DNA from 2 places in the Kribbella sp. NPDC058245 genome. Region 1 is predicted to be linked to the other one. Evidence: riboswitches for the same ligand, from Rfam matches in the RefSeq annotation. Region 1 holds a riboswitch; the other holds the start of a gene.
What was found. A riboswitch is a leader RNA that binds a small molecule or an ion and turns the genes downstream of it on or off. The one in region 1 is predicted to bind S-adenosylmethionine.
Positions count from the first base shown of each region.

Region 1 (5,555 bases):
CCCCGGCACATGCGGCAACACGATGTCGGAGTCATGCCCCATCCACCCGTGCCAGTCACTCCGGCACAGCCCGGTCGCCTCAACCTTCAGTACGACGGAACCCGCCGCCACCTCCGGCTCCGCAACCTCCCGCACCTCAGGCACAACGCCGTACTCCGAGATCACTACAGCGCGCATGGCGTCACCCTACGCAGAACTCGTTGCCCTCGGGGTCGAGCATCACGATGTGACCGAGCTGGTCACCATAGAAGTCCTCGCGCACGAGCGTCGCCCCCAGCTCCACGAGCGCTGCAGCCTTCGCACGCATCCGTACGGCGGACTCCGGCGACCGCTCACCGGGACCTGCGACCCGGATGTCGATGTGCAGCCGGTTCTTGGCCGTCTTCGGCTCGGGCACCCGGAGGAACCCAATCGCCGGCAACTCGTCGTCAGGATCGATGATCGACGTGTTGTCGGGACTGTCGAAGCCGGGCTCGATCACGTAGCCGAGCGCCGCGGCCCAGAATCTCGCCAAGGAGGGTGGGTCCGCGGCATCGCGGCCGATTGTCCAGTTCGTCGCCATACCGGCGACCGTAGTCCTTGTTCCGGACGTTCTCCGACCGGAACCGTCAGCCGCCGGCGACGGCCGGGATGATCGAGACCTGACCGCCGTCCTTGATCGCGGTCTGCAGACCCTCGGCGAACCGGACGTCGTCGTCATCGACGTACACGTTCACGAAGCGGCGCAGCTCGCCGGACTCGTCGAGCACCCGGGACTTGATCCCCGGGTACGACGCGTCGAGCGAGTCCAGCACCTCGGTCAGCGTCGCACCCTCGGCGGACACCTCGGAGACTCCCTGGGTGTAGGGCCGGAGGATGGTCGGGACTCTGACACTGACGCTCACTGCAGTCCTGCCTTCACGAAGGCGTCGTACGACGCGGGGATGGTCACCTTCGGGCCGACCCGGTCGGCCACGGCGTCGAGCGTCTTGAGCCCGTCGCCGGAGTTGATGATCACGGTCTCGGCGTCGGGGTCGATCTGGCCGGTCTCGATCAGCTTCTTCAGCGTCGCGACGGTCACCCCACCCGCGGTCTCGGTGAAGATGCCCTCGGTGCGGGCGAGCAACTGGATGCCGTCGACAACTTCCTCGTCGGAGACGTCCTCGATCACACCACCGGTACGGCGGGCGACGTCGAGCACGTAGGGACCGTCGGCCGGGTTGCCGATGGCGAGCGACTTCGCGATCGTGTCCGGCTTGACCGGCTTCACCACGTCGTGGCCGTCGCGGAACGCCTGCGCCACCGGCGAGCAGCCGGTCGCCTGGGCGCCGTAGATCTTGTAGTCGGTGGCGTCGACGAGCCCCAGCTTGCCGAGCTCGGTGAAGCCCTTGTCGATCTTGGTCAGCTGCGAGCCGGACGCGACCGGGATCACCACCTGCTGCGGGATCCGCCAGCCGAGCTGCTCGGCGATCTCGAAGGCCAGCGTCTTGGAGCCCTCGGAGTAGTACGGACGGACGTTGACGTTGACGAACGCCCAGCCCTCTTCCTCACCGGCGATCTCGGAGGCCAGCTTGTTCACGTCGTCGTAGTTACCGTCGACGGCCACCAGCGTCCCGCCGTACACGGCCGTCGTAATGATCTTGGGGCGCTCGAGGTCCTTCGGGATGAAGACGACCGAGCGGATACCGGCCCGGGCGGCGGCCGCGGCGACGGCGTTGGCCAGGTTGCCGGTGGAGGGGCAGGCGAAGACCTTCATGTCCAGCTCGCGGGTGGCGCTCAGCGCGGTCGCCACGACCCGGTCCTTGAAGGAATGGGTCGGGTTGCCGGAGTCGTCCTTCACCCAGAGCTTGCGCAGACCCAGCTCGCGCGCGAGGTTCTGGGCGTCGATGAGCCGGGTGTAGCCGGGCTCGGTGTTCGGGAAGCTGGCCACGTCGACGGGGACGGGCAGCAGCGGCTGGTAGCGCCAGATGTTCTTCGGGCCGGCCTCGATCTGCTCCCGCGTGATGGTCGGGTACTCGTACCCGACCTCGAGCGGACCGAAGCACTCCATACAGGCGTAGAACGGACCGAGCGGCGACTTCGCCCCACAGGCGCGACAGCTCAGATGCGTTCCGTTGCCGAAGGCACCTTCACGGATGGTGTGGGCGGCGGTGGCCAGGCTCATGGCTGAGGTTCCCCTCTCATCTTCCCCGCGAACACCGGATCTCGATGGCGGGACGGATTTGGCACCGTTCCACCGTGAGTTACCCCGGGCGGGGTCTCGACGGGGAGGGTTGCCGGGACTTCAACGGGCCGTTTCCCTCAGTCCCTCTGGATGAGCTGCCCCGAGGTTACCCAATCGGGTCCGGATCGCGCCTTCCGCCTTCCAGCATCCGAGACGCCATCTCATTTCCACCAGATCCCCCGCGTACGGCGTGATTCACCTCTCTCACCGAAGTCGATGGGTAGCGCCAGGCGTATGGGTCGGCAGGGACTTCCGCGGACCGTAGCGGGGGTGGCCGATGCCGGCCATCTCCAGCAAGCGCTGCACCCGAAAGCGATGGCCGCGATACGGCTCGATGAGCTCCGCGCAGCCGTCGTCGTCCAGCTCCTCACCGATCAGCGCATACGACACGTTGCGGGACACGTGATAGTCCGCGAACGAGAACGCATCCGCGTCCCCATGCGCCCGCTGCCGCACCTCCGCCGCCGTCCACACTCCGACACCAGGCAACGACCGCAGCCGCCGCTCGATCTCGGCCGAGTCCGTCAGCTCGAGCGTCCGCTCCAAAGCCTTCGCCCGCGTCGCCGCCGTCACCACCACCCGCGACCGCCGCCCTTCGACCCCGGCCCGCAACCACTGCCACGACGGGATCAGCCGCCACTCCTCCGGCGCCGGCGGCACCATCATCGCCCGCCCCTCCGGCCCACCCGGTCCCGGCGCAGGCTCGCCGTACTCCCCGAGCAGCAACCGCCACGCCCGGAACGCTTCCTTCCCCGTCACCACTTGCTCGATCCCCGCCGCCGCCATCGCCTCGAACACCGCCCGCGTCCGCGGCACCCGCACATCCGGGAACCGATGCGCCGCATCCACGAGCGCCCGATGCTCAGCCAGCGGCTCGAACCCGTCCCAGCTGTCCGCCTCCCCCAACAACTCCGGTACGCCGTCCAGCGCCCACTCAGCACCCGGTCCCCAGGCCTCCGCCTCTACATCCCCCCGCCTCGGCGTCAGCCGCAACAACACCGGCCCCTCCGGCGTCCGAGTAGCCCGCCAAACAGTCCGCCGCGCCCCGTCGTACACATAAGCCGGATCCCCCGGCCCCTTCCGCAACCCACCGATGACCGAGTGCGGATCGACCACCCGCCCCGCCCGCCAAACCCGCACCATCGATCCCACCCACCAAGTCTTACCCACCCCACCGACAGAACTCATACTGAGGCGTATGACCGGGTGGCAGTGGGTGAAGTTGGTGGGGAACTTTGTGAACCTGTCGACGTTTGCCGGGTTGCTGGTGGCGAAGCTGGGGCGGGCGACGGTGAGTCGGGGGCCGCGGGGGTTGTTCTTCGCGAACGGGTACCGGATCGGGTTTCCGGTGGCGGGAGCGTTCACGATCGGGAACGTGGTGCTGAGCAAGCACCCGGTGAGTTACTTCGACCGGGAGCTGCTGGTCAAGCACGAGGAGCGGCACTCGTGGCAGTACTTCTGCTTGCTGGGGTTGCCGATGTTGCCCTTGTACGTCGTCGGCGTCGTCTTCTCGTGGTTGCTCACCGGGTGTCCGGCGTCGCGGAATCCGTTCGAGCGGATGGCCAGCCTGAAGGACGGTGGGTACGTCGAGCGGCCGGTGCAGCCGATCGGCCGGACGGTGACGCAGGCGTTCAGCGGGCTGCGATCGCGTCCGAAAGGGCCGTGAGGACTGTGACGACGCCGGTCGGGTCGTCGACGACGATGTCGGCGGCTGCGATCAGCTCAGCCGCGCCAGAGGAACGAGTAGCGACCAGTACGGCGTTCAGACCGGTCTTGCGGTGTTCGTCGACCGCTCGGAAGGCTGCGAGGTCGCCGAGGTCGTCACCGGCGTAGAGGATCGACCGTGCGCCCGTCGACTCGAGCAGGCGGCGCAGTGCGACGCCCTTGTCGATTCCGGGCGGGCGGAGCTCCAGGACGAGGTTGCCGGGCTCTAGGCGCAGTTCGGTCGCGTCGGCCAGCTCGGCGAGCGGCGTACGGAGTCGGTCAAGTGCGCCGGTCGGATCGGCCAGGCGACGCGTGTGGACGGCCAGAGAGCTCTCTTTGTCCTCCACGAAGGCATCTGGAACACCAGCAACGCTCAGCAGCTCAGGGAGCCGCTCACGCGCCACTGCGACGCCGACCGGGACCGGGTCGCTGGTGATCTTGCCGGTGGACGCTTCCCACTGCTCCAGGCCGTAGTGACCCAGTACGACGAGGCCGCCGAGCCCGGGATGTCCGGTGACGCCAGTGAGCTCTGTGGCGACCAGGGCCGGGCGGCCGGTCACGATGGCCACCTGACGCACCGAACGCGCCAGCCGGGCCAGTGCGTCGAGTGCGCCGTCAGCAGGACGGGCGCGGGCCGGGTCCTCGACCAGTGGGGACAGCGTGCCGTCGAAGTCGGAGGCGATCACCGCACTGGCCGGATCGGCGACGATCGCCTGCCAGCCGCTGTGACCGAGGTCGGTCTGGATGACCGGCGTACTCATCCGGTGTAGTCCGAGGTCAGGATCACGGTCAGGCGATCCATCTTCATGTTGTCCAGGGCCGGCTTGGTCCGGCCGACGCCGAGGTCGCGAGCCAACTGGTTGGCCGCCTGCACCATGCCCGGCGGGTAGTAGACCGTGCTCTCCACGACCTTGCCGTGCCAGTTGTCCACACCGGACACAGTCCAGCCGGCCTGCCGCGCACGCCCGGCCACCTGGTCGGCCAGCCCCTTGCGCGGGGTGTTGTTGTACACCTCGGCGGCAGGCCGCTCAGCGGTCGGAATAGTCGTGGGCTGAGTGGCCGGAGGCTGCGTCGCAGGCGGCCCAGTGGTCGGCGGCTCAGTAGTGGGCGGCACCGTCGTCGGAGCCGTGGTGGGGGCAGTGGTCGGCGCTGTGGTCGGCTTGCGCGGCGGCACGCTCGCGATGATCGTCGACGGCCCACCAGACGGCTTGGCGGACGGCTTCGGCGTACTGGTGGTCTTCGGCTCGTCCGCACTGCTCTCATGCCCGCGCGTGCCGAACAGGACCAGCAGTCCGCCGACAATGGCAACGACGGCAACCACAGCGACCAGGGACGAGAGCACCTGGCCCTTGTCGCCCTTGGGGCGGCGCATACTCAGACCTCGATACCCAGTCGACGTGCGGAGCGAGCGCGCTGGCGGGCGGCGCGCAAGCGGCGCAGGCGCTTCACCAGCAGCGGGTCGTGCATCAGGGCCTCGGGCCGATCGATCAGCGCGTTGAGAACCTGGTAGTACCGCGTCGCGGACATCTGGAACTGGTCCCGGATCGCCTGCTCCTTGGCGCCGGCGTACTTCCACCAGTGCCGCTCGAAGGCGAGGATCTGTCCATCACGCTCGGAAAGCCCGGCAACCACTGGCGCGGCTTCGGCG
Region 1 covers NZ_JBHVWY010000005.1:228,958-234,512, reverse strand. The annotation lists gene ACFVWG_RS13355 (alcohol dehydrogenase catalytic domain-containing protein) at 1-177, opposite strand, end outside; gene ACFVWG_RS13350 (VOC family protein) at 182-562, opposite strand; gene ACFVWG_RS13345 (ubiquitin-like small modifier protein 1) at 609-884, opposite strand; gene thrC (threonine synthase) at 881-2,143, opposite strand; SAM riboswitch class I at 2,157-2,300, opposite strand; gene ACFVWG_RS13335 (DNA-3-methyladenine glycosylase family protein) at 2,408-3,346, opposite strand; gene ACFVWG_RS13330 (hypothetical protein) at 3,402-3,869, shown strand; gene otsB (trehalose-phosphatase) at 3,835-4,668, opposite strand; gene ACFVWG_RS13320 (LytR C-terminal domain-containing protein) at 4,665-5,279, opposite strand; gene ACFVWG_RS13315 (DUF3263 domain-containing protein) at 5,282-5,555, opposite strand, start outside.

Region 2 (5,555 bases), on a different contig from region 1:
GCAACGGCGTACCCGCGACCCAGCAGGACGTCGTCGTTGATGCCACCGGTAGCGCTCCCCTGCTGGTACCACCCGCCCGGGCAACCACCACCGAAGGTGTAGATCAGTCGGCCGTTCCAGCCCGACGGCGGCCGCAATGCGCTCGGCGCACCCTCAGCGCGATCGTGCAGTACGGCATACTCGTAGATCGACCGGTTGATCACACCGGTCTCGACGCGGACGATGTACGGCACCCGCCGCCCGTCCGACGTGGTCGTGGTGGCCAGGTCGGCCGGTTTCGTTGCCGGAAGCACCTTGAGCGACCGGTCGACCGTCGAGCGGTACAGGTAGTCGACCCGGGTCGGCACCGAGCAGTCTGGTCCGGTCGCCGGACCGAGCTTTACCTTCGCGAGCGTGACGAAGCCCGCCGTCCCGCAGATGTACGGCGTCTCGTGCGGACCCGCCAGCATCGGGCCGGAGCGCGGATAGTTCGTGAGGCCGAGCCGAGCCTCACCCGCGGTCACCGTATTCCGCCCGACGACCAGACCGCGCACCAGACCAACCAGTTGACCCGCGGTCCTGGTGAAGGCGTCGGTGACGTCACGCCCGTTCAGCTCGACAGTGAGGTTCTCGAGGTTGCGGCCGGTGATGCCGATCAGCGCATTACCGTCACTGACGAAGTCGGGCCGCGGCGTCGACAACACCTCGATCCGGACGCCGTACGCAGCACTCGCCGGCGCAACGAGCAACGCGGTCAACACCGCGAAGATCAGCGCGACGAGGGCGGCCGGACGCTTCATGGCAGGAAGTTGACCACAGCGCCCGGGCCATCGGAAGGGTTGTTACCAGATCGATCAGAGGGTGTGTGGGGTTCCCAGACAGCCTCTTAAGCTCCGGTGGTGCCGTCGAGTTGTTCCCGCAGCAGGTCGGCATGCCCGCAGTGCCGGGCGTACTCGCCGACCAGGTGGATGTAGATCATCCGGAGCGTCGACTCCGTGCCGCCGAACTCGAACCGCTCGTCGAACGACCGCCCGGCCGCTGCTTCGTCGGACAGCTTCCATTCCGCGATCAGACCCTCGTACGCCGTTTCCGCGTCCGCCGGATCGATGATCTCGAAGTCGGCGTCCTTGCCGAGCTCGGGCGCGAACAGCGGTTCGGCCTTCTCGCCGGCCGCGAAGTGGATCCGGAACCAGATCCGCTCGACCTTGGTCAGATGCCGGATCAGCCCGAGCAACGACAGGTTCGACGGCGGCGACGGCCGGCTGGCGAGCTGCTCGGCGGTCAGACCAGCGCACTTGTGCAGCAACGTGGTCCGGTAAAAGTCCAGATAACCGCGCAGCAGCTCGGTTTCCGGTGCCGTCAACGAGCCTTCGGGCCGCTCAACCTCAGGTGCGGTCCACGCCGCGATGTCGATCATCCCGCCATCCAACACGTCGTACCGGGCCATCGCGAACCGATTACGGGTTGACCGGCGGCGCCCAGCCCGGCCGAGGGATCAGGCAGAACGGATGACCGGCCGGATCCTCGTAGACCGCGCCGCTCAGGTGGCGAGCCCCCAACGCGATGACGGCCGCCCCGGCCGCGTCGACGTCGTCCACCATGACGTCGAGATGCATCTGCTGTGGCTGCGCAGGATCGGGCCAGCGCGGCGGGATGTGATCCGCCGCACGCTGGAAGGCGAGCCCGGAGGTCCGGTCGTTGTCCGCCACGACCACCCAGTCGGCACTGCGGTAGGTGATCGGTTTGCCGAGCACCGCGGCGTAGAACCCGGCCAGCCGCAGTGGATCCGGGCAGTCGATCGCGAGGTGGTGCAGTCGTCCGATCACGCCTCATTCCTCCCTGTCGTCCCACGATGTGTTCGGCCATCTCAAATAACGAGAAGAGGGCTGGCGCGTTCGTGGCCCGTTCGTTACCGTTCTCGGCAGGTCATGAGCGCCAGCGTCAAGCCCCGGCTCGCTGGCCGGCAACCCTCCTCCGCGGTGGGGTGCCCCGGGTGAAGACCAGGCCGTGCGGATACGCCGCTCGGCAAGTGCGGACTTCCCGGGAGCGAAGCCATGTCGATCCTCTCCATCCTCGAGCCGGCCAGCAGCACCACCCCTCGTGCGGCCGTCACCCGGCTCACGACCGGCACCATCCCCGCCACCGTCGGCTCGGACCTGCTGGTCCCGCTGGCCGACGGCCGGGTGACGGACTACGCCAACTTCGACCACGGTGCGAGCGCGCCGTGTCTGGAGTCGGTGCGGGCCAGCGTCGAGGCGGCGCTGCCGTCGTACGCGTCGGTCCACCGCGGCAACGGCTACGCCTCCCGCATCACCACCCAGTGGTACGAGCGGGCCCGCGCCGAGGTGCACAGCTTCGTCGGCGCCCGTGCGGACGACCAGGTGATCTTCACCCGGCAGACCACAGACGCGCTGAACCTGCTCTCGCACGCCGTCCCGGCCGACGCGACCGTGATCGTCTTCGAGTCCGAGCACCACGCCGCTCTGCTGCCCTGGGGCGAGGAGCGCACCGTCCGGCTCGCTGCCCCGGCCTCGGCCGGTGAGACTGTGGCTGCCGTCGCCAACGCGCTGCGGGCCGCTCCGGAGGGCCCGCGCCTGGTCGTCGTCACCGGCGCTTCGAACGTGACCGGTGAGATCTTCCCGATCGCCGAGCTCGCCGCCGTCGCCAAGGCCCACGGCGCCCGGATCTGCTTGGACGCCGCACAGCTCGCGCCGCACCGCATCGTCGACATCGCCGAGCTGGACGTCGACTGGGTCGCGCTCTCCGGTCACAAGCTCTACGCGCCGTACGGCGCCGGTGCCCTCATTGGCCGGGCCGACTGGCTCGACGCCGCCGACCCCTACCTGTACGGCGGCGGCGCGACCACCTCGGTCACCGGCGACGGCGTGGTCTGGGCGACCGGTCCCTCCCGGCACGAGGGTGGCTCCCCCAATGTGATCGGCGCGATCGCGCTGGCCTCGGCCTGCGCGACGATCAGCCGGAACCGCGACGCGATCGAGCAGCACGAGCGCAGCCTGCTCGCCCGGCTCCGCACCGGACTGGCTCAGATCGCCGAGGTCACGACGTACTCGATCTTCGGCGCCGAGGCCGACCGTGTCGGCACGGTCTGCTTCACCATCAAGGGTCTGAGCTCCACGCTCGTCTCCGCCGCTCTCAGCGCGGAGTACGGCATCGGAGTCCGCGACGGCAAGTTCTGCGCGCACCCGCTGGTCGGCCACCTGCTCGCCGACGCACCCGAGCACGGTACGGCGGTCCGCGCCAGCCTCGGCCTCGGGACGACCCGCGAGCACGTGGACCGGCTCGTCGGAGCAGTGCGCTCCCTGGCCACCAATGGGCTGCGCGCGGAGTACGAGGACACCGACCACGGCTGTCAGCCGGCCGATGACCCTCGTGACCTCCACGCACCCCGCATCTGGTGACACAACAGTCCTAGCGCTCCTACTGCTCAGGAGTCTGCTCAGGAGTTTTCAGGCCTACATGGTGAGCAGCGAACGCCAGTAGGTCCGCCCACTCCGCCGCGATCATCGCGGCGGGTTTACCGAAGCCGTGACCGGTGTTGACCTCCACTCGGGTCAAGACGGGTTCGGCCGCGGACTGGGCATGCTGCAACGCAGCGATGAACTTATGACTGTGCAACGGGACGACCCGGTCATCGTGGTCACCGGTGACCACCAGCGTGGCCGGGTACGCCGTACCGTCCTGCACGCGATGCAGCGGCGAGTAGGCCAGCAGGTCCTCGAACTGCTCCGGGTTGTCCGGATGCCCGAAGTCGGAAGCCCACGCGGCACCCACCGTGAAGAGGTGGAACCGCAGCATGTCCAGTACGCCGACTCCCGGCAGCGCGACCTTGAACAGGTCCGGGCGCTGCGTCATGGCCGCTCCGACGAGCAGTCCGCCGTTGCTTCGACCGTGAATGGCCAGCTGCGCCGGAGTGGTCACGCCGGTGTCCCGCAGGTGTTCCGCGACCGCGATGAAGTCGTCGAACACCTGCTGCTTGTTCTTGAGCCGCCCGGCGTCGTGCCAGGCGCTCCCGTACTCACCGCCGCCGCGGAGGTTGGCGATCGCCAGCACTCCCCCGGCCGCGAGCCACGCCGGCCAGCCGGGCTTGTAGTCGGCCAGGATCGAGATGCGGAAGCCGCCGTACCCGTAGAGCAGTGCCGGGCGCGGTGCGCTGAAGTCGAGGTCAGAGCGACTGATCAGGAAGTACGGGACGTCGCCGGCCACCTGGCGCGTGACGATCACCGACGGCGACTCGTAACCACCAGAGCCGCGAACCAGCTCGGGCAAGGCCCGCACTGCGCCGGTCGACGCCGAGACGACGTACGAGACCGTCGGGTCGGTAGTGGTCGACAGACCGATGAAGAGCTCGTCGTGCTTCGTGCTGCCGTTCAGAGCAAGCACACCGCCACCCTGTACGTCGACCACCTGCGCACCGGAACCGTCGAGCGCGTAGAGCGTCAGCACGGGCTGGGCGTCGACCAGCGTGATGGTCGCCAGCCCTGACGCCGTACCGCGGACAGCCTGCAGCGTTTCGGGCCCCTCAGGGATGAGGTCTGTGAAGGTGCCGTCCAGCGACGCGAGCACCACACGACCACGGGACGCATCACGGTCGGTCTGCAGCACCAGCTGGTCACCCGACATCCGGATGAAGAAGATCTCGTCGACCAGCTCGTCCACTACCTTGATCGGCTCACCCAGACCGTCAGACGTGATCGGGTAGACCCACAGCCGCGACGCGGGATCAGTGCCGGCGTTGACGTGCACAACGACGTACCGGTCGTCGTCGGACACCACCGGGCTGATGAACAGCCGGTCATCCTCAGGGAACACCAGGACCAGCTCGTCGTCGGACTGCGGCGTACCGACGCGGTGCAGCTTCAGCTGTCCACCGGAGAGCGTCTTCGTCTCGGTGCCCTCGCTGCGCCCACTCGTCGGGTAGTGCAGATACAGGTACGACGAACCGTCCGGCAGCCAGGTGGCCTCACAGAACTTGGCCTCGGTCACCACGTCTTCCACCGGATCCCCAGTGGCGATGTCGAGCAGCCGGAACGTCGTCCAGTCGCTGCCGCTCTCGTTGATGCCGTAGGCAAAGTACTTGCCGTCCGGACTCACAGTGAACGTCCCCAGTGAGTCGGTGCCGTCGGCAGACAGGGTGTTCGGGTCGATCAGCACCCGGCCGCTGTCCACCAGTTCCTCAAGGGACTCTGCGACGTACACGACGTCCTGGGCCTGGGTGCCGTCGTTGCGGCCGACGAAATACCAGCCGCTCTTCTTGGCCGGCACTCCGGCCCGCGGCCGGGCCAGGATCGCGGACAGGGTGGTCTGGAACCACTCCCGCTCCGGATAGCCGGCCAGCTCGGCCTGGGTGAACGCGTTCTGCCGGTCCACCCAGTCCTGGGTCTCGGCGGAGTCAGGGTCTTCCAGCCAGCGGTAGGGGTCGGCGATCGCGTGCCCATGCAGGGTTTCGACCACATCGTCGCGGCGGGTGTCCGGGTAGGTCATGCGGACAAACCTAACCCGCTCCGGGAATCACCGCCCGGGCAATCAGCTCGAACACCGGCCGCGGATCATCGTCG
Region 2 covers NZ_JBHVWY010000002.1:432,510-438,064, forward strand. The annotation lists gene ACFVWG_RS05540 (DUF6351 family protein) at 1-779, opposite strand, end outside; gene ACFVWG_RS05545 (DinB family protein) at 866-1,396, opposite strand; gene ACFVWG_RS05550 (VOC family protein) at 1,437-1,805, opposite strand; SAM riboswitch class IV at 1,904-2,017, shown strand; gene ACFVWG_RS05555 (aminotransferase class V-fold PLP-dependent enzyme) at 2,034-3,398, shown strand; gene ACFVWG_RS05560 (prolyl oligopeptidase family protein) at 3,418-5,481, opposite strand; gene ACFVWG_RS05565 (TetR/AcrR family transcriptional regulator) at 5,492-5,555, opposite strand, start outside.
Region 2: another riboswitch for S-adenosylmethionine. It lies ahead of ACFVWG_RS05555 (aminotransferase class V-fold PLP-dependent enzyme); the one in region 1 lies ahead of thrC (threonine synthase).